DNA from 2 places in the Virgibacillus ihumii genome. Region 2 is predicted to be linked to the other one. Evidence: a T-box and tRNA genes for the amino acid it is inferred to sense, from the RefSeq annotation. Region 2 holds a T-box; the other holds one or more tRNA genes.
The links. The T-box of region 2 lies ahead of proS (proline--tRNA ligase). A T-box ahead of a tRNA ligase gene usually reads a tRNA of that ligase, here a tRNA-Pro.
Positions count from the first base shown of each region.

Region 1: it has a tRNA-Pro gene. The T-box ahead of proS (proline--tRNA ligase) is inferred to sense a tRNA for this amino acid. The anticodon was not compared.

Region 1 is NZ_CACVAN010000001.1:2,833,531-2,843,460, forward strand. Features, by position in the region: rRNA gene HUX68_RS13730 (23S ribosomal RNA) at 1-2,401, shown strand, start outside; rRNA gene rrf (5S ribosomal RNA) at 2,563-2,678, shown strand; tRNA gene HUX68_RS13740 (tRNA-Val) at 2,693-2,768, shown strand; tRNA gene HUX68_RS13745 (tRNA-Thr) at 2,779-2,854, shown strand; tRNA gene HUX68_RS13750 (tRNA-Lys) at 2,882-2,957, shown strand; tRNA gene HUX68_RS13755 (tRNA-Leu) at 2,964-3,048, shown strand; tRNA gene HUX68_RS13760 (tRNA-Gly) at 3,064-3,138, shown strand; tRNA gene HUX68_RS13765 (tRNA-Leu) at 3,158-3,247, shown strand; tRNA gene HUX68_RS13770 (tRNA-Arg) at 3,251-3,327, shown strand; tRNA gene HUX68_RS13775 (tRNA-Pro) at 3,332-3,408, shown strand; tRNA gene HUX68_RS13780 (tRNA-Ala) at 3,414-3,489, shown strand; rRNA gene HUX68_RS13785 (16S ribosomal RNA) at 3,718-5,281, shown strand; rRNA gene HUX68_RS13790 (23S ribosomal RNA) at 5,427-8,345, shown strand; rRNA gene rrf (5S ribosomal RNA) at 8,507-8,622, shown strand; gene HUX68_RS13800 (MgtC/SapB family protein) at 8,757-9,455, shown strand; gene HUX68_RS13805 (CtsR family transcriptional regulator) at 9,715-9,930, shown strand, end outside.
Region 2 is NZ_CACVAN010000001.1:3,179,334-3,189,263, forward strand. Features, by position in the region: gene HUX68_RS15585 (GNAT family N-acetyltransferase) at 1-404, shown strand, start outside; gene ytzI (YtzI protein) at 401-562, shown strand; gene HUX68_RS15595 (ring-cleaving dioxygenase) at 559-1,539, opposite strand; gene HUX68_RS15600 (M15 family metallopeptidase) at 1,615-2,187, opposite strand; gene HUX68_RS15605 (glycerol-3-phosphate acyltransferase) at 2,336-2,956, shown strand; gene HUX68_RS15610 (DUF456 domain-containing protein) at 2,970-3,455, shown strand; gene thiD (bifunctional hydroxymethylpyrimidine kinase/phosphomethylpyrimidine kinase) at 3,488-4,318, shown strand; gene HUX68_RS15620 (cysteine hydrolase family protein) at 4,321-4,872, shown strand; T-box leader at 4,978-5,198, shown strand; gene proS (proline--tRNA ligase) at 5,306-6,745, shown strand; gene HUX68_RS15630 (hypothetical protein) at 6,720-6,965, shown strand; gene HUX68_RS15635 (IS256 family transposase) at 7,027-8,199, opposite strand; gene HUX68_RS15640 (DUF2188 domain-containing protein) at 8,404-8,856, shown strand; gene HUX68_RS15645 (DUF2188 domain-containing protein) at 8,881-9,084, shown strand; gene HUX68_RS15650 (glutathione peroxidase) at 9,209-9,688, opposite strand.

The sequences.
Region 1 (9,930 bases), 350 kb from region 2:
GTGAAAAGCACCCCGGAAGGGGAGTGAAAGAGAACCTGAAACCGTGCGCTTACAAGTAGTCGAAGCCCGTTAATGGGTGACGGCGTACCTTTTGTAGAATGGACCGGCGAGTTACGATCGTATGCAAGGTTAAGTGGAAGACACGGAGCCGCAGCGAAAGCGAGTCTGAACAGGGCGAATGAGTATGCGGTCGTAGACCCGAAACCGTGTGATCTACCCATGTCCAGGGTGAAAGTCAGGTAACACTGACTGGAGGCCCGAACCCACGTATGCTGAAAAATGCGGGGATGAGGTGTGGGTAGGGGTGAAATGCCAATCGAACACGGAGATAGCTGGTTCTCTCCGAAATAGCTTTAGGGCTAGCCTCAAGGGAAGCGTACCGGAGGTAGAGCACTGATTGGACGAGGGGCCCTCACCGGGTTACCGAATTCAGTCAAACTCCGAATGCCGGTTACGTAGCCTTGGGAGTCAGACTATGGGTGATAAGGTTCATAGTCGAAAGGGAAACAGCCCAGACCGCCAGCTAAGGTCCCAAAGTATACGTTAAGTGGAAAAGGATGTGGCGTTGCCCAGACAACCAGGATGTTGGCTTAGAAGCAGCCATCATTTAAAGAGTGCGTAATAGCTCACTGGTCGAGTGACGCTGCGCCGAAAATGTACCGGGGCTAAACGTATCACCGAAGCTGCGGATTGTTCTTCGAACAATGGTAGGAGAGCGTTCCAGGCGCTGTGAAGTCAGACCGTGAGGACTGGTGGAGCACCTGGAAGTGAGAATGCCGGTATGAGTAGCGAAAAAAGAGTGAGAATCTCTTTCACCGAAAGCCTAAGGTTTCCTGAGGAAGGCTCGTCCTCTCAGGGTTAGTCGGGACCTAAGCCGAGGCCGAAAGGCGTAGGCGATGGACAACAGGTCGATATTCCTGTACCACCTCATGAGCGTTTGAGCGACGGGGGGACGCAGGAGGAGAAGGAAAGCGCACCGATGGACGTGTGCGTCCAAGCAGTAAGGCAGTTGGATAGGTAAATCCGTCCAATAATGCCGAGCTGTGATGGGGAGGGAAATAGAGTACCGAAGTTCCTGCATCCACACTGCCAAGAAAAGCCTCTAGTGAGTTCATAGGTGCCCGTACCGCAAACCGACACAGGTAGGCGAGGAGAGAATCCTAAGGTGAGCGGGAGAACTCTCGTTAAGGAACTCGGCAAAATGACCCCGTAACTTCGGGAGAAGGGGTGCTTGCTTACGAGTGAGCCGCAGTGAATAGGCCCAAGCGACTGTTTAGCAAAAACACAGGTCTCTGCGAAGCCGAAAGGCGAAGTATAGGGGCTGACACCTGCCCGGTGCTGGAAGGTTAAGGGGAAGCGTTAGCACTTCGGTGCGAAGCGCAGAACCGAAGCCCCAGTAAACGGCGGCCGTAACTATAACGGTCCTAAGGTAGCGAAATTCCTTGTCGGGTAAGTTCCGACCCGCACGAAAGGTGCAACGACTTGGGCACTGTCTCAACGAGAGACCCGGTGAAATTATACGATGTGTGAAGATGCACATTACCCGCGACAGGACGGAAAGACCCCGTGGAGCTTTACTGTAGCCTGATATTGAATGTTGGTACAGCTTGTACAGGATAGGTGGGAGCCATTGAACCCGGAGCGCCAGCTTCGGTGGAGGCACCCGTGGGATACCACCCTGGCTGTACGGACCTTCTAACCCAGGGCCGTAATCCGGTCCGGAGACAGTGTCAGGCGGGCAGTTTGACTGGGGCGGTCGCCTCCCAAAAGGTAACGGAGGCGCCCAAAGGTTCCCTCAGAATGGTTGGAAATCATTCGCATGAGTGTAAAGGCAGAAGGGAGCTTGACTGCGAGACCTACAAGTCGAGCAGGGACGAAAGTCGGGCTTAGTGATCCGGTGGTTCCGCATGGAAGGGCCATCGCTCAACGGATAAAAGCTACCCCGGGGATAACAGGCTTATCTCCCCCAAGAGTTCACATCGACGGGGAGGTTTGGCACCTCGATGTCGGCTCATCGCATCCTGGGGCTGTAGTCGGTCCCAAGGGTTGGGCTGTTCGCCCATTAAAGCGGTACGCGAGCTGGGTTCAGAACGTCGTGAGACAGTTCGGTCCCTATCCGTCGTGGGCGTTGGAAGTTTGCGAGGAGCTGTCCTTAGTACGAGAGGACCGGGATGGACACACCGCTGGTGTACCAGTTGTTCCGCCAGGAGCACAGCTGGGTAGCTACGTGTGGCAAGGATAAGTGCTGAAAGCATCTAAGCATGAAGCCCCCCTCAAGATGAAACTTCCCATCACTTCGAGTGAGTAAGATCCCTCAGAGACGATGAGGTAGATAGGTCCGAGGTGGAAGCGTGGTGACACGTGGAGCTGACGGATACTAATCGATCGAGGACTTAACTAAACAGCTTTTGATGGTGCGTTGCATATACGCTTATTCAGTTTTCAGGGTATAAATTCCTGAATAGCTCTTGCATTTTTTATCGAAAATGCCTATAATATATCTTGTCTTGAAAAATGAGGGAGAACATCGTGACGAAAGATGTCATGGTTCCAGCCCGAAGGTCTGGTAGCAATAGCGGAGAGGTCACACCTGTTCCCATGCCGAACACAGCAGTTAAGCTCTCCAGCGCCGATGGTAGTTGGGGCTTTGCCCCTGCAAGAGTAGGACGCCGCCAGGCTTTACATATGTGTGGGAGGATTAGCTCAGCTGGGAGAGCACCTGCCTTACAAGCAGGGGGTCGCAGGTTCGAGCCCTGCATCCTCCACCATTCTTTTAATGCCGGTCTAGCTCAATTGGCAGAGCAACTGACTTGTAATCAGTAGGTTGGGGGTTCAATTCCTCTGGCCGGCACCATTTTCTTTTTTAATTAAAAATTATTGTGAGCCATTAGCTCAGCTGGCAGAGCATCTGACTTTTAATCAGAGGGTCGGAGGTTCGAATCCTCCATGGCTCACCATTTAATGCGGGTGTGGCGGAATTGGCAGACGCGCTAGATTTAGGATCTAGTGTCTCGCGACGTGGGGGTTCAAGTCCCTCCACCCGCACCATTTCAAATACATACTGCGGAAGTAGTTCAGTGGTAGAACACCACCTTGCCAAGGTGGGGGTCGCGGGTTCGAATCCCGTCTTCCGCTCCAATATAAACAAATAAGCCAAGCCGGGGTGGCGGAATGGGCAGACGCACAGGACTTAAAATCCTGCGGTAGGTCTACTACCGTGCCGGTTCGAGTCCGGCCCTCGGCACCAGAAGCGCCCGTAGCTCAATTGGATAGAGCGTCTGACTACGGATCAGAAGGTTAGGGGTTCGACTCCTCTCGGGCGCGCCATTTACGGGAAGTAGCTCAGCTTGGTAGAGCACATGGTTTGGGACCATGGGGTCGCAGGTTCGAATCCTGTCTTCCCGACCATCTTTGGGGCCTTAGCTCAGCTGGGAGAGCGCCTGCCTTGCACGCAGGAGGTCAGCGGTTCGATCCCGCTAGGCTCCACCAAAATATCATTTATTTTTTCAAAAACATTAAAAAAAGATATTGACTTTGTTTTTGAGAAGATGGTATATTAATTAGGTCGCTGTTTTGAAGCGGCGCAATAAATTTGCTCTTTGAAAACTGAACAAAACAACCAGTATGTCAAGAAACAGGACGAAAGCAAAAGCTTTCCCCTGGATTCAATTTACGAAGCTAAGCTATGGTTGATTGGTGTCAATCATATATCAACTTTCTATGGAGAGTTTGATCTTGGCTCAGGACGAACGCTGGCGACGTGCCTAATACATGCAAGTCGAGCGCGGGAAGCAAGCGGAAGCCTTCGGGTGGAAGCTTGTGGAACGAGCGTCGGACGGGTGAGTAACACGTGGGCAACCTGCCTGTAAGATTGGGATAACTCCGGGAAACCGGGGCTAATACCGAATGAAGCGCGTCATCGCATGATGACGTGATGAAAGGCGGCTTTTAGCTGTCACTTACAGATGGGCCCGCGGCGCATTAGCTAGTTGGTGGGGTAAGAGCTTACCAAGGCGACGATGCGTAGCCGACCTGAGAGGGTGATCGGCCACACTGGGACTGAGACACGGCCCAGACTCCTACGGGAGGCAGCAGTAGGGAATCATCCGCAATGGACGAAAGTCTGACGGTGCAACGCCGCGTGAGTGATGAAGGTTTTCGGATCGTAAAACTCTGTTGTCAGGGAAGAACAAGTACCGTTTGAATAAGGCGGTACCGTGACGGTACCTGACCAGAAAGCCCCGGCTAACTACGTGCCAGCAGCCGCGGTAATACGTAGGGGGCAAGCGTTGTCCGGAATTATTGGGCGTAAAGCGCTCGCAGGCGGTCTTTTAAGTCTGATGTGAAATCTCGCGGCTCAACCGCGAATGGTCATTGGAAACTGGAGGACTTGAGTACAGAAGAGGAGAGTGGAATTCCACGTGTAGCGGTGAAATGCGTAGAGATGTGGAGGAACACCAGTGGCGAAGGCGACTCTCTGGTCTGTAACTGACGCTGAGGAGCGAAAGCGTGGGGAGCGAACAGGATTAGATACCCTGGTAGTCCACGCCGTAAACGTTGAGTGCTAGGTGTTAGGGGGTTTCCGCCCCTTAGTGCTGCAGTTAACGCATTAAGCACTCCGCCTGGGGAGTACGGCCGCAAGGCTGAAACTCAAAAGAATTGACGGGGGCCCGCACAAGCGGTGGAGCATGTGGTTTAATTCGAAGCAACGCGAAGAACCTTACCAGGTCTTGACATCCTCTGCCAGCGCTGGAGACAGCGTGTTCCCTTCGGGGACAGAGTGACAGGTGGTGCATGGTTGTCGTCAGCTCGTGTCGTGAGATGTTGGGTTAAGTCCCGCAACGAGCGCAACCCTTGATCTTAGTTGCCAGCATTCAGTTGGGCACTCTAAGGTGACTGCCGGTGACAAACCGGAGGAAGGTGGGGATGACGTCAAATCATCATGCCCCTTATGACCTGGGCTACACACGTGCTACAATGGATGGAACAGAGGGCAGCGAAGCCGCAAGGTGTAGCAAATCCCATAAAACCATTCTCAGTTCGGATTGCAGGCTGCAACTCGCCTGCATGAAGCCGGAATCGCTAGTAATCGCGGATCAGCATGCCGCGGTGAATACGTTCCCGGGCCTTGTACACACCGCCCGTCACACCACGAGAGTTGGCAACACCCGAAGTCGGTGAGGTAACCTTTTGGAGCCAGCCGCCGAAGGTGGGGCCAATGATTGGGGTGAAGTCGTAACAAGGTAGCCGTATCGGAAGGTGCGGCTGGATCACCTCCTTTCTAAGGATTATTACGGAAGGCATACTTGGTTGTTTGGTTCAGTTTTGAGGGAGTAAATTCTCTCATTTGTACCTTGAAAACTGAATAAGCAAGATCAACGACATCAAATCAAAAGCGAAGGCGAAGAAGAAGTACGTCTATTCATAGTTAAGTGAAGAAGGGCGCACGGTGAATGCCTTGGCACTGGGAGCCGAAGAAGGACGGGACTAACACCGATATGCCCCGGGGAGTCGTAAGTAGACTTCGATCCGGGGATTTCCGAATGGGGGAACCCGCTGTTCGTAATGGAACAGGACGTGTATCTGAATACATAGGGTACGCGAGGCACACCCGGGGAACTGAAACATCTCAGTACCCGGAGGAAGAGAAAGCAAACGCGATTTCCCGAGTAGCGGCGAGCGAAACGGAAGCAGCCCAAACCAGAAAGCTTGCTTTCTGGGGTTGTAGGACACTCCATTGGAGTTACCAAGAGATGCATTAGACGAATCGGCCTGGAATGGCCGGCCGAAGAAGGTAAGAGCCCTGTAGTCGAAAATGCGTCTCCTCCGGAGTGGATCCTGAGTACGACGGAACACGAGGAATTCCGTCGGAATCCGGGAGGACCATCTCCCAAGGCTAAATACTCCCCAGTGACCGATAGTGAACCAGTACCGTGAGGGAAAGGTGAAAAGCACCCCGGAAGGGGAGTGAAAGAGAACCTGAAACCGTGCGCTTACAAGTAGTCGAAGCCCGTTAATGGGTGACGGCGTACCTTTTGTAGAATGGACCGGCGAGTTACGATCGTATGCAAGGTTAAGTGGAAGACACGGAGCCGCAGCGAAAGCGAGTCTGAACAGGGCGAATGAGTATGCGGTCGTAGACCCGAAACCGTGTGATCTACCCATGTCCAGGGTGAAAGTCAGGTAACACTGACTGGAGGCCCGAACCCACGTATGCTGAAAAATGCGGGGATGAGGTGTGGGTAGGGGTGAAATGCCAATCGAACACGGAGATAGCTGGTTCTCTCCGAAATAGCTTTAGGGCTAGCCTCAAGGGAAGCGTACCGGAGGTAGAGCACTGATTGGACGAGGGGCCCTCACCGGGTTACCGAATTCAGTCAAACTCCGAATGCCGGTTACGTAGCCTTGGGAGTCAGACTATGGGTGATAAGGTTCATAGTCGAAAGGGAAACAGCCCAGACCGCCAGCTAAGGTCCCAAAGTATACGTTAAGTGGAAAAGGATGTGGCGTTGCCCAGACAACCAGGATGTTGGCTTAGAAGCAGCCATCATTTAAAGAGTGCGTAATAGCTCACTGGTCGAGTGACGCTGCGCCGAAAATGTACCGGGGCTAAACGTATCACCGAAGCTGCGGATTGTTCTTCGAACAATGGTAGGAGAGCGTTCCAGGCGCTGTGAAGTCAGACCGTGAGGACTGGTGGAGCACCTGGAAGTGAGAATGCCGGTATGAGTAGCGAAAAAAGAGTGAGAATCTCTTTCACCGAAAGCCTAAGGTTTCCTGAGGAAGGCTCGTCCTCTCAGGGTTAGTCGGGACCTAAGCCGAGGCCGAAAGGCGTAGGCGATGGACAACAGGTCGATATTCCTGTACCACCTCATGAGCGTTTGAGCGACGGGGGGACGCAGGAGGAGAAGGAAAGCGCACCGATGGACGTGTGCGTCCAAGCAGTAAGGCAGTTGGATAGGTAAATCCGTCCAATAATGCCGAGCTGTGATGGGGAGGGAAATAGAGTACCGAAGTTCCTGCATCCACACTGCCAAGAAAAGCCTCTAGTGAGTTCATAGGTGCCCGTACCGCAAACCGACACAGGTAGGCGAGGAGAGAATCCTAAGGTGAGCGGGAGAACTCTCGTTAAGGAACTCGGCAAAATGACCCCGTAACTTCGGGAGAAGGGGTGCTTGCTTACGAGTGAGCCGCAGTGAATAGGCCCAAGCGACTGTTTAGCAAAAACACAGGTCTCTGCGAAGCCGAAAGGCGAAGTATAGGGGCTGACACCTGCCCGGTGCTGGAAGGTTAAGGGGAAGCGTTAGCACTTCGGTGCGAAGCGCAGAACCGAAGCCCCAGTAAACGGCGGCCGTAACTATAACGGTCCTAAGGTAGCGAAATTCCTTGTCGGGTAAGTTCCGACCCGCACGAAAGGTGCAACGACTTGGGCACTGTCTCAACGAGAGACCCGGTGAAATTATACGATGTGTGAAGATGCACATTACCCGCGACAGGACGGAAAGACCCCGTGGAGCTTTACTGTAGCCTGATATTGAATGTTGGTACAGCTTGTACAGGATAGGTGGGAGCCATTGAACCCGGAGCGCCAGCTTCGGTGGAGGCACCCGTGGGATACCACCCTGGCTGTACGGACCTTCTAACCCAGGGCCGTAATCCGGTCCGGAGACAGTGTCAGGCGGGCAGTTTGACTGGGGCGGTCGCCTCCCAAAAGGTAACGGAGGCGCCCAAAGGTTCCCTCAGAATGGTTGGAAATCATTCGCATGAGTGTAAAGGCAGAAGGGAGCTTGACTGCGAGACCTACAAGTCGAGCAGGGACGAAAGTCGGGCTTAGTGATCCGGTGGTTCCGCATGGAAGGGCCATCGCTCAACGGATAAAAGCTACCCCGGGGATAACAGGCTTATCTCCCCCAAGAGTTCACATCGACGGGGAGGTTTGGCACCTCGATGTCGGCTCATCGCATCCTGGGGCTGTAGTCGGTCCCACGGGTTGGGCTGTTCGCCCATTAAAGCGGTACGCGAGCTGGGTTCAGAACGTCGTGAGACAGTTCGGTCCCTATCCGTCGTGGGCGTTGGAAGTTTGCGAGGAGCTGTCCTTAGTACGAGAGGACCGGGATGGACACACCGCTGGTGTACCAGTTGTTCCGCCAGGAGCACAGCTGGGTAGCTACGTGTGGCAAGGATAAGTGCTGAAAGCATCTAAGCATGAAGCCCCCCTCAAGATGAAACTTCCCATCACTTCGAGTGAGTAAGATCCCTCAGAGACGATGAGGTAGATAGGTCCGAGGTGGAAGCGTGGTGACACGTGGAGCTGACGGATACTAATCGATCGAGGACTTAACTAAACAGCTTTTGATGGTGCGTTGCATATACGCTTATTCAGTTTTCAGGGTATAAATTCCTGAATAGCTCTTGCATTTTTTATCGAAAATGCCTATAATATATCTTGTCTTGAAAAATGAGGGAGAACATCGTGACGAAAGATGTCATGGTTCCAGCCCGAAGGTCTGGTAGCAATAGCGGAGAGGTCACACCTGTTCCCATGCCGAACACAGCAGTTAAGCTCTCCAGCGCCGATGGTAGTTGGGGCTTTGCCCCTGCAAGAGTAGGACGCCGCCAGGCAAATAAAAAAATCCGGAATACAATATTGTATTCCGGATTTTTTTGTATTGAAATGCATATATTTTACAAACAACGATAATTAAAATAGGATATAAATAATATACATTGTTATAATGCAAGGGGAGATAAAATGAATGGCTGATATGATTGATCAATTATTCGGTGAGCACTTTTTAACGATAATGATTCGGGTATTAATAGCTCTCGTCCTATCCGGATTGATTGGCTTTGAAAGGGAATTGAAAAGACATTCTGCCGGATTTCGTACGCATATATTGGTAGGTGTGGGCTCATGTTTGATGATGCTTTTGTCTCTATATGGTTTTGAGGCATTTATTGATGAGTATGATAATATCCGGTTTGATCCGGCGCGTATTCCCTCGTATGTTATCAGTGGTATTGGATTTCTTGGAGCGGGTACGATTATTGTGAATGGCATGACTATCCGCGGATTGACAACTGCTGCGTCCATATGGGCAGTTGCTGGTTTAGGTCTTGTGGTTGGGGCAGGGATGTATGCACCTGCAGTATTTACGACATTCGTTATATTACTGAGTCTCGTCTTTTTAAATAATATTGAAAAAATGTTTTCGAAGAGTCGTTCTTCCGATCTGATTGAAATTGTTGCTTTTTCCGATTTGAAAATAGAAAAGGTGATCGCTATATTTGAGTCATTTCAGTTAAGTATAAAACAAGTGGAAATTGAAAAGGAAGATATAGCTCTGCAAAATATTTTTATAAAAATTAATCATGATTCGAAATTGGACCGTATGCGTCTGTTTGCTGAGATATCGAAGCTGGAGCATGTTAAAAATATTACAGAACGAAAATGAGAAAGACCTTGCGTGATATTACGCAGGGTCTTTGTTTACAAATTTGGATAATCAACGGATGGCCGGCATTCACAATGTAAACCGAACGTAATAATGATTCCATGTTTCATTCAATTAAATTTTGTCTAAAATATATATAGAACGAAGTGCTTTTCATTGCCGATTTTTTACAGTATAATGATTACATAGTCAAAGATAGTCAAAGTCAAAATCAACAGGTTGTAAATTTACAGATGAGCGCTTAAGAGGAGGAGGGCAAATGAATAACATCTCAGACATCATTGAACAGCATTTAAAACAAATTTTGGAAGCTGCCAGGCAGGAATCAATCGAAATAAAGCGAAGTGAAATAGCAGACCAGTTTCAATGTGTGCCATCACAAATAAATTATGTGATTAATACTCGCTTCACAGTGGAAAAAGGGTATATAGTGGAAAGTAAACGAGGTGGCGGCGGGTATATCCGTATTATCCGA
Region 2 (9,930 bases):
TTAATGCAATTAATACATTGGCTGAGGGTGAAGGGAATGTTCACTTGCATAAAAAGGAGCAGCCTGTCAGCGAAGTCACGATTGAAAATATACTTGCGGGAAATTTAGAAAGGCTTTATGTCATTGAGGAGAGTGGGGCAGTCCGTGCATTCATTCTGTTTGAATTGGATAAGGAATCAAAACAAGTTCACATTAACAAGCTGACGGTTGAGGCGAGTTATGTTAAAAAAGGTCTCGATGAGCATTTATACAGCAAGGTGGAGCGGCTGGCTGATCGCGGCGGTTATGAACAAATTATGGCTGAAATTACAACAACAAGCCCAGTCGTTCATACCTTTTTTGAGGAAAAGGGCTGGTATCGATTAAATGACAGTGATGAATTTTGTAAAGGGGTTAACGGATGATTTTCTATGTGATAGTTTGCATCGCAATTGTCCTGGGAGTTCTTGTTATGACGTTAATCGCCATTTCCAAAGGATACGCTTATAAACATTCCATTGACCCGCTGCCGGATGATGAACAGCGAATGAAAGATAATATAGAGCAAGACCGCACCGATTAAGAGTGCGGTCTTGTTGTATCCAGTGGCTTAAGTTTTGCTTCAATTTCATCACGCTGGTTTTCAAAAAACGGGGGCAGTGCCAATGACTCACCAAGATGATTGATATCTTCATCGGTTGCAAATCCCGGCCCATCCGTCGCCAGCTCAAAAAGAATTCCATTCGGTTCCCTGAAATAAAGCGATTTAAAGTAAAAGCGATCTACCAGTCCTGAATTTGGGATGCGTGCTTCTCGGATGCGGTTTTCCCATAAGACCAATTCTTCCTCATCCTGAACGCGGAAGGCAACATGGTGGACACTTCCCCGGCCGGGACGTTCGCGGGGTAAGTCAGGATTGGTTTCCAGGTGAATTTCAGCGCCGGTTCCACCTTCTGCAGTTGAAAAGACAAGTGTGTCATCCTTGCTGTCTGATGCAGATGAATAGGTACCTGCTTTTTTAAAGGTCAGCAGTTCCGTTAAAACCTGTTCCGTTGGCTGCGGGTCTTTGACGGTTAATTTTACAGGGCCTAGTCCATGAATTCCTTTTTCAACAGAAACCGGACTCCTGTTCCATGCTTTTCCGCCGGCGACGCCTTGATTATTTTCATCCGAGACAAAGGATAAACGCTGCCCTTCAGGATCGCGAAATGGCAGTATTTTTCGTCCGTACTGTTCTGTTATTTCGTCATGCTCAACGCTGTATTTCTGTAATCGTTGGAGCCAGTATTCCAGCGCCTGGTCATTCGGAACCCTTAATGATGTTGTGGAAATACTGCTGCTTCCGGGATAGGTATGCCCGGCATTGGGTATTTCAAAAAAGGTAAAGTCTGTCCCTGGATTGCCCGCTTCATCAGCGTAGAACAGATGATACACAGAAGTATCATCCTGATTAACCGTCTTTTTAACAAGCCGCATTCCAAGAATTTCGGTGTAAAAATGATGATTATTTTTTGCGTTTGCAGTGATTGCTGATACATGGTGAATACCTTTTATTTCCATTGGTAACCCTCCTGACGGGTGAAAAAATTATTTTGAATTCAAAATAATTATAAGCTATAATTTCGGAAGTGTCCATTATCCTGTTTGATTCTTCTTGTCTCTATGCTTTGGCCGCAGCCCATTCTGAAGTTGCCTGATACTTAGACCAAAATCCATTTGCAGGTGCGGGTAATCAGGGTTTCTCCAGTCACCACCCCATTCAAATCCCAATTTTTTGGCCATATCGGCCACCTCGAACCAGTCCGCTTGTCCATTATTATTTCCGTCATAGTTTGTATCCCAAATAATTTCGCCATTGTCATTTTTTAAAGCATAATCCACTGCCAGTCCATAATTGTGATAGGATTCGCCTCCTTTGGCATACGTTACGATATTGCCGCCGGTAGTTCTTCCTTGTGCATATAATTGGTTTTGTTCCTTTTTGGTGCGAACCTTATCTGTGATGACGACATTAATGCCATTCCGGGCAGCCATTTGTACCAACTGCCTGGTTTTTTTAGCCACAACAGGATCAAGTTGCTTCGTTTCCGGCTGATTTTTGTCAAGTTTGACATAGCGGTCATTTTTTTGTTCATATATGATGAAAAGAATGGCAACGAACAGAATAATTAAGATCCAGGCAATCATGTCTTTACGAAATAATTTCAATGTTAAATCTCCCCGGGTGTATGTTACTCCTTATTATATCTTATCTACTCAATCACGTGTGACCCGGTAGAAGTGACAAAAGATTGAAAAATTCACCTTGCACGTTGATTGGTGCTGTGTATATTATAAGACGAAAGGAGGGGGTTACATGTATGTGCTTCTTGTCATATTTATTGGTTATCTAACCGGTTGTATTCATGGGTCTCAATTGGTTGGCAAAATGAAAAAGATAGATATAAAAAACAGTGGCGTGAAAAATTCAGGAGCATCAAATACAACTATTTTGCTGGGGTGGAAATTTGGTATTGTTGTCGCACTTATTGATATTTTAAAAGCAACATTATCGATCTTATTCGTTTTATATATTCTTGAAGGCCAAGGTATAACTGGAGAGACACAGACATTGCTGGTGTACGTAAATGCCCTGTTTATTATAATTGGTCATAATTATCCGATTCAGATGCGTTTCAGTGGCGGTAAAGGAACAGCTTCCCTGGTCGGGGTGCTGCTGGCAATTGACTGGAAAATAGCCTTAATAGGAATCGGGATATTGCTGTTGCTTTCATTGGCAACGGATTATCTGGTGGTCGGTGTTTTGTTTATGTATATTTCTTTCCTGGTGACTACCTATTTATTCTTTGGAATCGAACCAGCAATGGTCGTTGTGTTATTATCAATTATGAGCATAATGAAACATCTGGAAAACTATAAACGTATATTCAGTCAGAAAGAAACAAGAATATCCAGTATGTTTAAAAAAGAATCATAGTTGGAGGAAGCAAATGCTTGATATCATTATTTGGATTGTCATTGCAGCAATGTTTATTTTAAGTTTTGTCTCGATAATTTTTCCGATTATTCCGGGCCCGCTGGTATTGTGGATCGGTTATCTGTTATATCATTTTGTGATTAATGACGGGGAGCTGACAGTGCTGTTTTGGATCGGAATGGCGATTTTAACAGTAATCCTCATTGTAGCGGACATCATTGCGAACAGCTACTTTGTTAAAAAATTCGGCGGCAGTAAATGGGGTGAACGTGGTGCCGGGATTGCCGTTATTATCGGCTCGTTTATTTATCCGCCATTTGGCATTTTGGTGCTGCCATTCATCGTTGTCATTATCATCGAGCTGGTACAGAAACGAACGACGAATGAAGCGTTTCGTGCTTCAGTTGGTTCGCTGATCGGCTTTCTTGGCGGAGCAGTGGCCAAAGTAGTGCTGCAGCTCGTCATGATTGGCTGGTTCTTCATTGAAGTTATTTTTTAATACGGTTTTAGGATAGAAAGGATCTTGGTTATATGAATTATCCATCACGTGTTATGACAATTGCCGGGTCTGCAGCCGGGGGAAGTGCCGGCATTCAGGCAGATCTGAAGACATTTCAAGAGTTTGATGTTTATGGAATGAGTGCCATTACTGCAATTGTGGCGTATCATCAGGAAATCGGAAAAAACGTCCATCCACAGTCAATCGAGGCAATTGAAGCTCAATTTTCAACCGCCGTTCAACAGGTCGGAATGGATGCACTAAAAACAGGGATGCTTTTTTCCAAAGAAGTTATAGACAAGGTGGCAGCAATTATTTCAGAGTCAAAAGTGGAAACGGTCATAGTTGATCCGGTCATGGTTGGAAAACTGGACTCGAAGTTACTGGAGGATGACGCCATTGATGCCTTGAAAGCGAAGCTCATTCCGCTGGCGACGGTCATTACGCCGAATATCCCGGAAGCATCCATCCTGCTTGACGGGCGGAAGCTGGAATCGGTGGAAGATCTGAAGCAGGCTGCGATTGATTTACATCAGCTTGGCACAAGATATGTACTGGTGAAAGGCGGCAGATTGGAAGGTCCGGCAGTGGATGTGCTGTACGATGGGGAAACTTTGACTACATATGAAGCACCGAGGATTGATACAGTTAACACGAGCGGAGCCGGATGTACATACTCGGCAGCTATTGCCGCTGAAATGGCAAAAGGCAAGACTGTTTTGAATGCTGTTCATTCAGCGAAAAGCTTTGTTACCACCGCAATCACCAATGGATTCTCATACACAGAAATGGTGGGGCCGACATACCATGCGGCTGCCCGTAAGTTTGGCGAAGCACACCAAATTAAGGTGAAAGGGGATTGAGGATGGTTAAAAGAGCCTTAATAAATGTTGATTATACGGTTGATTTTGTTGCCGATGAAGGTAAGCTGACTTGCGGCAAGCCCGGGCAGGCTATCGAAGGGAAAGTGATTTCACTGACGAAGGAATTTTTGAAAGCGGGGGAATATGTCGTTTTTGCCATTGATGCACATCATGAAGGCGACTCGTATCATCCGGAGTCGGAATTGTTTCCGCCACATAATATTATCGGTACGAAGGGGCAGGAGCTCTACGGGGAACTGGCCGAGGTATATCAATCGAATCGAAATGCGCAGAATGTATATTATTTTGATAAAACCCGGTACAGTGCATTTGCCGGAACCGATTTGGAACTGAAACTGCGTGAGCGTGGAATAGAAGAACTTCATCTCGTCGGAGTCTGTACGGATATTTGTGTGCTGCATACCGCCGTTGATGCGTACAACAAAGGATTTAAAATTGTTGTTCATAAAGATGCTGTCGCCAGCTTTAATGCTGCCGGGCATGACTGGGCGCTTGGGCATTTTGAAAATACCCTGGGTGCGGAAGTGATTTAGGAAGTAGTAATAGCCAGATGAAATATTCACGATTACGGATGAAGTGAGCGTGATGGGCAAGGCTTGACTTTGCCCTCACATCCATTTATATTTAAAAATATAATATGTGAAACGTTGACTGGGATTAGTACTGTTTGAATGTCTTTTGCAGAGAGGAAATAGCTGCTGAAAAATTTCCAGAGACATAAATGGGAACCTGCCTTGTAGTTCGCCATCGGAAAAGCATCTTGCTGTAAGATGTGCGCGGTTCATGACCGTTATCATGCCAAGTGTACAGAGGGGTTCTCTGTAAACAAGGGTGGTACCACCAGACCTCGGTCCCTTATCAGGATGGAGGTTTTTTTGTATACAAATATCATTCGTATTTGCTAAATCAAAGCCAACAGGATGGCAGGTTTCGAATAAATAAATTTTAAATATAGGAGTGTTTGGATTGGGTAAAAAAAATAAACAGTTTGTTGAAAAAATCACTGCGATGGAAGATGATTTTGCACAATGGTATACCGATGTGGTCAAACAGGCGGAACTGGTTGACTATGGTGCTGTTCGTGGCACGATGGTGATCAAGCCGCATGGATACGCAATCTGGGAAAATATCCAGGCAGAACTGGATCGCAAATTTAAGGAAACCGGGCATTCCAACGTTTATTTTCCACTGTTCATTCCGGAAAGTATGCTGCAAAAAGAGAAGGATCATATTGAAGGATTTGCACCGGAAGTAGCATGGGTTACACATGGCGGCGAAGAGGAGCTGGCGGAGCGGATTTGTGTCCGTCCGACTTCCGAAGTTCTTTTCGGTGAATATTATGCAAAAAACATTCATTCCTATCGTGACCTGCCAATGCTTTATAATCAGTGGAGCAATGTTGTCCGGTGGGAAAAAACGACACGTCCATTTTTGCGTACTTCCGAGTTTTTATGGCAGGAAGGGCATACATGCCATGCGACAGCTGACGATGCACAGGAAGAAACCGCGAGAATGCTGGAAGTGTACAAAGATGTCGCTGAAAATTATTTGGCTATTCCGGTACTCAGCGGCAGGAAAACCGAGAAAGAAAAGTTCGCCGGTGCGGACTATACGCTAACAATTGAAGCGCTGATGCACGACGGAAAGGCGCTGCAGTCGGGGACATCGCATTATTTGGGCACAGGATTTGCCGAAGCTTTTGATATCCGCTATTTGGATAAAGAAGGCGACCAACAACCTGTCCATCAAACATCATGGGGCATGTCGACCCGTATTATGGGAGCTTTAATCATGGTGCACGGTGATAATCGCGGGCTGGTCATCCCGCCGCGAATTGCACCAACCCAGGCGATGATTGTTCCGGTTGCCCAGCATAAAGAAGGTGTTCTCGATAAAGCGTATGACCTTCGTGATCAACTGAAAGATTTGGCACGTGTCGGAATCGATTCGAGCGATAAAATGCCGGGCTGGAAATTTAACGAGTATGAAATGAAAGGCATACCGGTCAGAATCGAAATGGGGCCGAAAGATATAGAGAAAGATCAGGTTGTCCTTGTTCGCCGTGATACGGGTGAAAAAGAATTTGTTGGACTCGACAAGCTGGAGCTGCGGCTGCCGGAACTGCTTGAAGAAATTCAGCAGGGACTTTTTGAAAAAGCACTCGCGCACCGCAATGACAAAACGACCACTGCAACGGATATGGAAGAATTTAAAAAGAACCTGGAAGAAACACCAGGGTTTATCAAGGCAATGTGGTGCGGTGATATGGAGTGTGAGGAAAAAATCAAGGAAGAAACAGCAGCAACATCCCGATGCATCCCGTTTGAACAGGAAACTGTTTCCGATAAATGCATATGCTGCGGTAAAGAAGCCAAAGAACTTGTCTACTGGTCAAAAGCATATTAATGTTAAAAATCGAGCGCGCCTGCTGCGCTCGATTTTTTTACGAGGCAAACATCAACCGCACGAGGCAAACATCAACCGCACGAGGCAAACATCAACCGCACGAGGCAAACATCAACCGCACGAGGCAAACATCAACCGCACGAGGCAAACATCAGTCAAGTCCTTATCTATGTGTAAAAGTCCAATACAAGTTTTCAACCTTATGATGGTATTTATGTGAATTTGATGTGGTGGGAAGGGCCCTTCCCACCACATCAAATTTTCGCGCGCTGGAATCCTCTTCAACTTTTGTTTCGAATAAACCTTTTTTTATTCTTTTGTTGCCCTTCATAATCCATTAGTACTGCGCCAATTAGACGGAAGGCGGATTGTGTATTCGGAAATATACGAATGACTCTTTCCCGCCTTCTAACTTCTTCATTTAGGCGTTCCAATGAATTCGTGCTGCGTATGAATGTATGATATTTCTCTTCTTCATTGAGATACTGAATGGCATCATCGAAGCCTTCTTCCAATGTCTTAAGTGCTTGATTTAGCTTTGGATCTTCTTCGTAACGCGTGACGAACTCCTCCTTGAAGTTTCTTGCGTCATCTGGTGTAACGGCTTTAAAAATCCGTTTTAACCCCGTGATTACCTCTGACATACCCTTCTTTGGCAGTTGATCCACAATATTTCGTTTAAAATGAACGGTGCAGCGTTGCCATGAGGTTCCGAGGAATTCCTCCTGTATTGCTTTTTTGAGCCCTTTATGGGCATCTGAAATCATAAGTCTTGGTGAATGCAGCCCCCGGCCTTTCAGCTCTTTTAAAAAGCTTTTCCAAGCTTCGTAACTTTCGGTATGGTCAACCTTTAATCCGAGCACTTCCCGTTGGTTATCCTCGCTTATCGCTGTCGCAATGTAGACAGCTTTGGATACAACCTTACGATGCTCGCGAACTTTGATATACATGGCATCTACAAAAATGTACGGATAATAGGTGTTTGCCAAATTTCGATTCGCCCATTTATTGACGATAGGGTCTAGTTTCTCTGTAAGCGATGATACAAAGGACTTGGATACGCTCTCTCCACACAATTCTTCTACTACATTTCGAACCTTGCGTGTGGAGACCCCGTTCACCACCATTTCAAGCAGGGCAAGAACGAAAGCCTGGTCACAGCGTTGATACTTTTCAAAAATACTTGGTGAAAACTCACCGCTGCGAGTCCGTGGAACCCGTAACTTGATCTTTCCAATACTCATCAAATATTCTCTTTCATAATAGCCGTTTCGATAATCACGTGAACTACCAGTACGGGCGTATGGCGGAACGTCCAAAAATTCATCCCGTTCCTTTTCCATATACTCATTCAGAATTAATACAGCTGTTGATTTATAGATAGCGTTCATATTGGAGTTCATAATCTCATCTTTTAACTTGTCCATGTTTAGGTTAAAATGTAGTTGGGTCATCATTAATTCCTCCTTATGTTTTTGTGGTTGAAAACATTGTATCATAGGAATTAATATGGCCCTTTCTTATTTCGCTTTTACACAATTATACGGACTTAACCCAAACATCAACCGCCCCGACTGTAGAAAATTTTATGTTTACAAGCCTTGGGTAGCAGGGAACCGCTTATTACATACCGATGTTTCCAACGGAGGTGAGTAATTGTGCCGTGGACTATGAATGATTATCCGAGTTCCTTAAAAAACCTGGATATTGCAGTCCGAAAAAAAGCGATAGATATTGCTAATGCGATGGTAGACGAGGGATATGATGAGAGTCGCGCAATCCCGATAGCTACCAGACAGGCAAAAGAGTGGTATGAAAATGCTGACAGCAATAAGGTTCGTGAATTTAAAAATCAAGGCGATCCAACCAAAAGATCCGAAAAGGATAAAAACTATGAAAGTCGCCCGGAACTTCTTGAAAAAGGAGAGCATGTTGTACCACATGATGATGGATGGGCAGTTCAGGCTAAAGATGCAAAACAGCCGAGTGATATTTTTGAAGCAAAGTCAGATGCTGTTGAGCGTGGAAAAGAAATTGCCCGGAACAAAGGCACCGATGTCACGATTCACCGAAAAGATGGAACAATCGAAGTACACAATTCATACAAGTGATTTTTTACAGGAGGAGTTAATAAAATGAAACATTATACAGTAGCACCAAATAAAGATGCGACCGCATGGTATGTTAAAATAGAAGATGTAGCACCGACAGAGGAATATGATAAACGGGATAAGGCAATCGAGGCGGCTGAGGAAACCGCAAAGGAAAATAAACCCAGCACGTTGTCAATTCTGACAAAAGAGCATGAAGTGGAAGAAAAACGCACTTACGAACAATAATAGGGTTAGCCGGTTTAACAAGCCGGTTAGCCTTTTTTTCTGTATATATCCAGCAGGGATCAAACAACAGGTGGACGAAAAAATAAAATACACTCAGTAGGTGGCCCTATGAGTGTGACAAGATTTACATGCTCAATGTATTTTCTATTTCTGTGGTAATACTTTCCGGTTTGGTCTGCGGGGCAAATCGGTTAATCACTTCACCATCTCTTCCCACGAGAAACTTGGTAAAATTCCATTTGATTTGCTTCGTCACCATCCCCGTCGCCTGATTGGTTAGGTGAACAAACAGGGGATGGGCATGCTCACCTTTTACGTCTATTTTACTGAACATCTGGAATGTAACTCCATAGTTGTTTTGGCAAAAATTGGATATTTCTGCATCTGTACCCGGATCCTGGCTATGAAATTGATTACATGGAAAACCTAGAACTTCAAATCCCTGATCTTTATATTGATCGTATAATTTCTGAAGACCGTCCAGCTGAGGTGTGAATCCACATTCACTCGCAGTATTCACAATCAAAAGAACCTTTCCTTCATATTCTCCCAACGATTTTAAATCACCTAGAATAGTTACCGCGGAAAAATCATATACACTAATCGGAACCCCCTCCTTTACCAAAATAATAGCAATTTTAATGCATATATGTCAAAAACAGGTAATTTTAATCAAATATAAATCATAATTTTCTAAAAACTTGAATCCTGGACTAATAAAAGGTAAAATACATAAATAAAGCGTTTTCTATACCATAGTATTTTGGAAGAGAGCGTCTTCATTTGGGTGAAACATGTTGTTTACGACAACGTGTTTCCAATAATAAACATAAAAGGGGGAGTTAC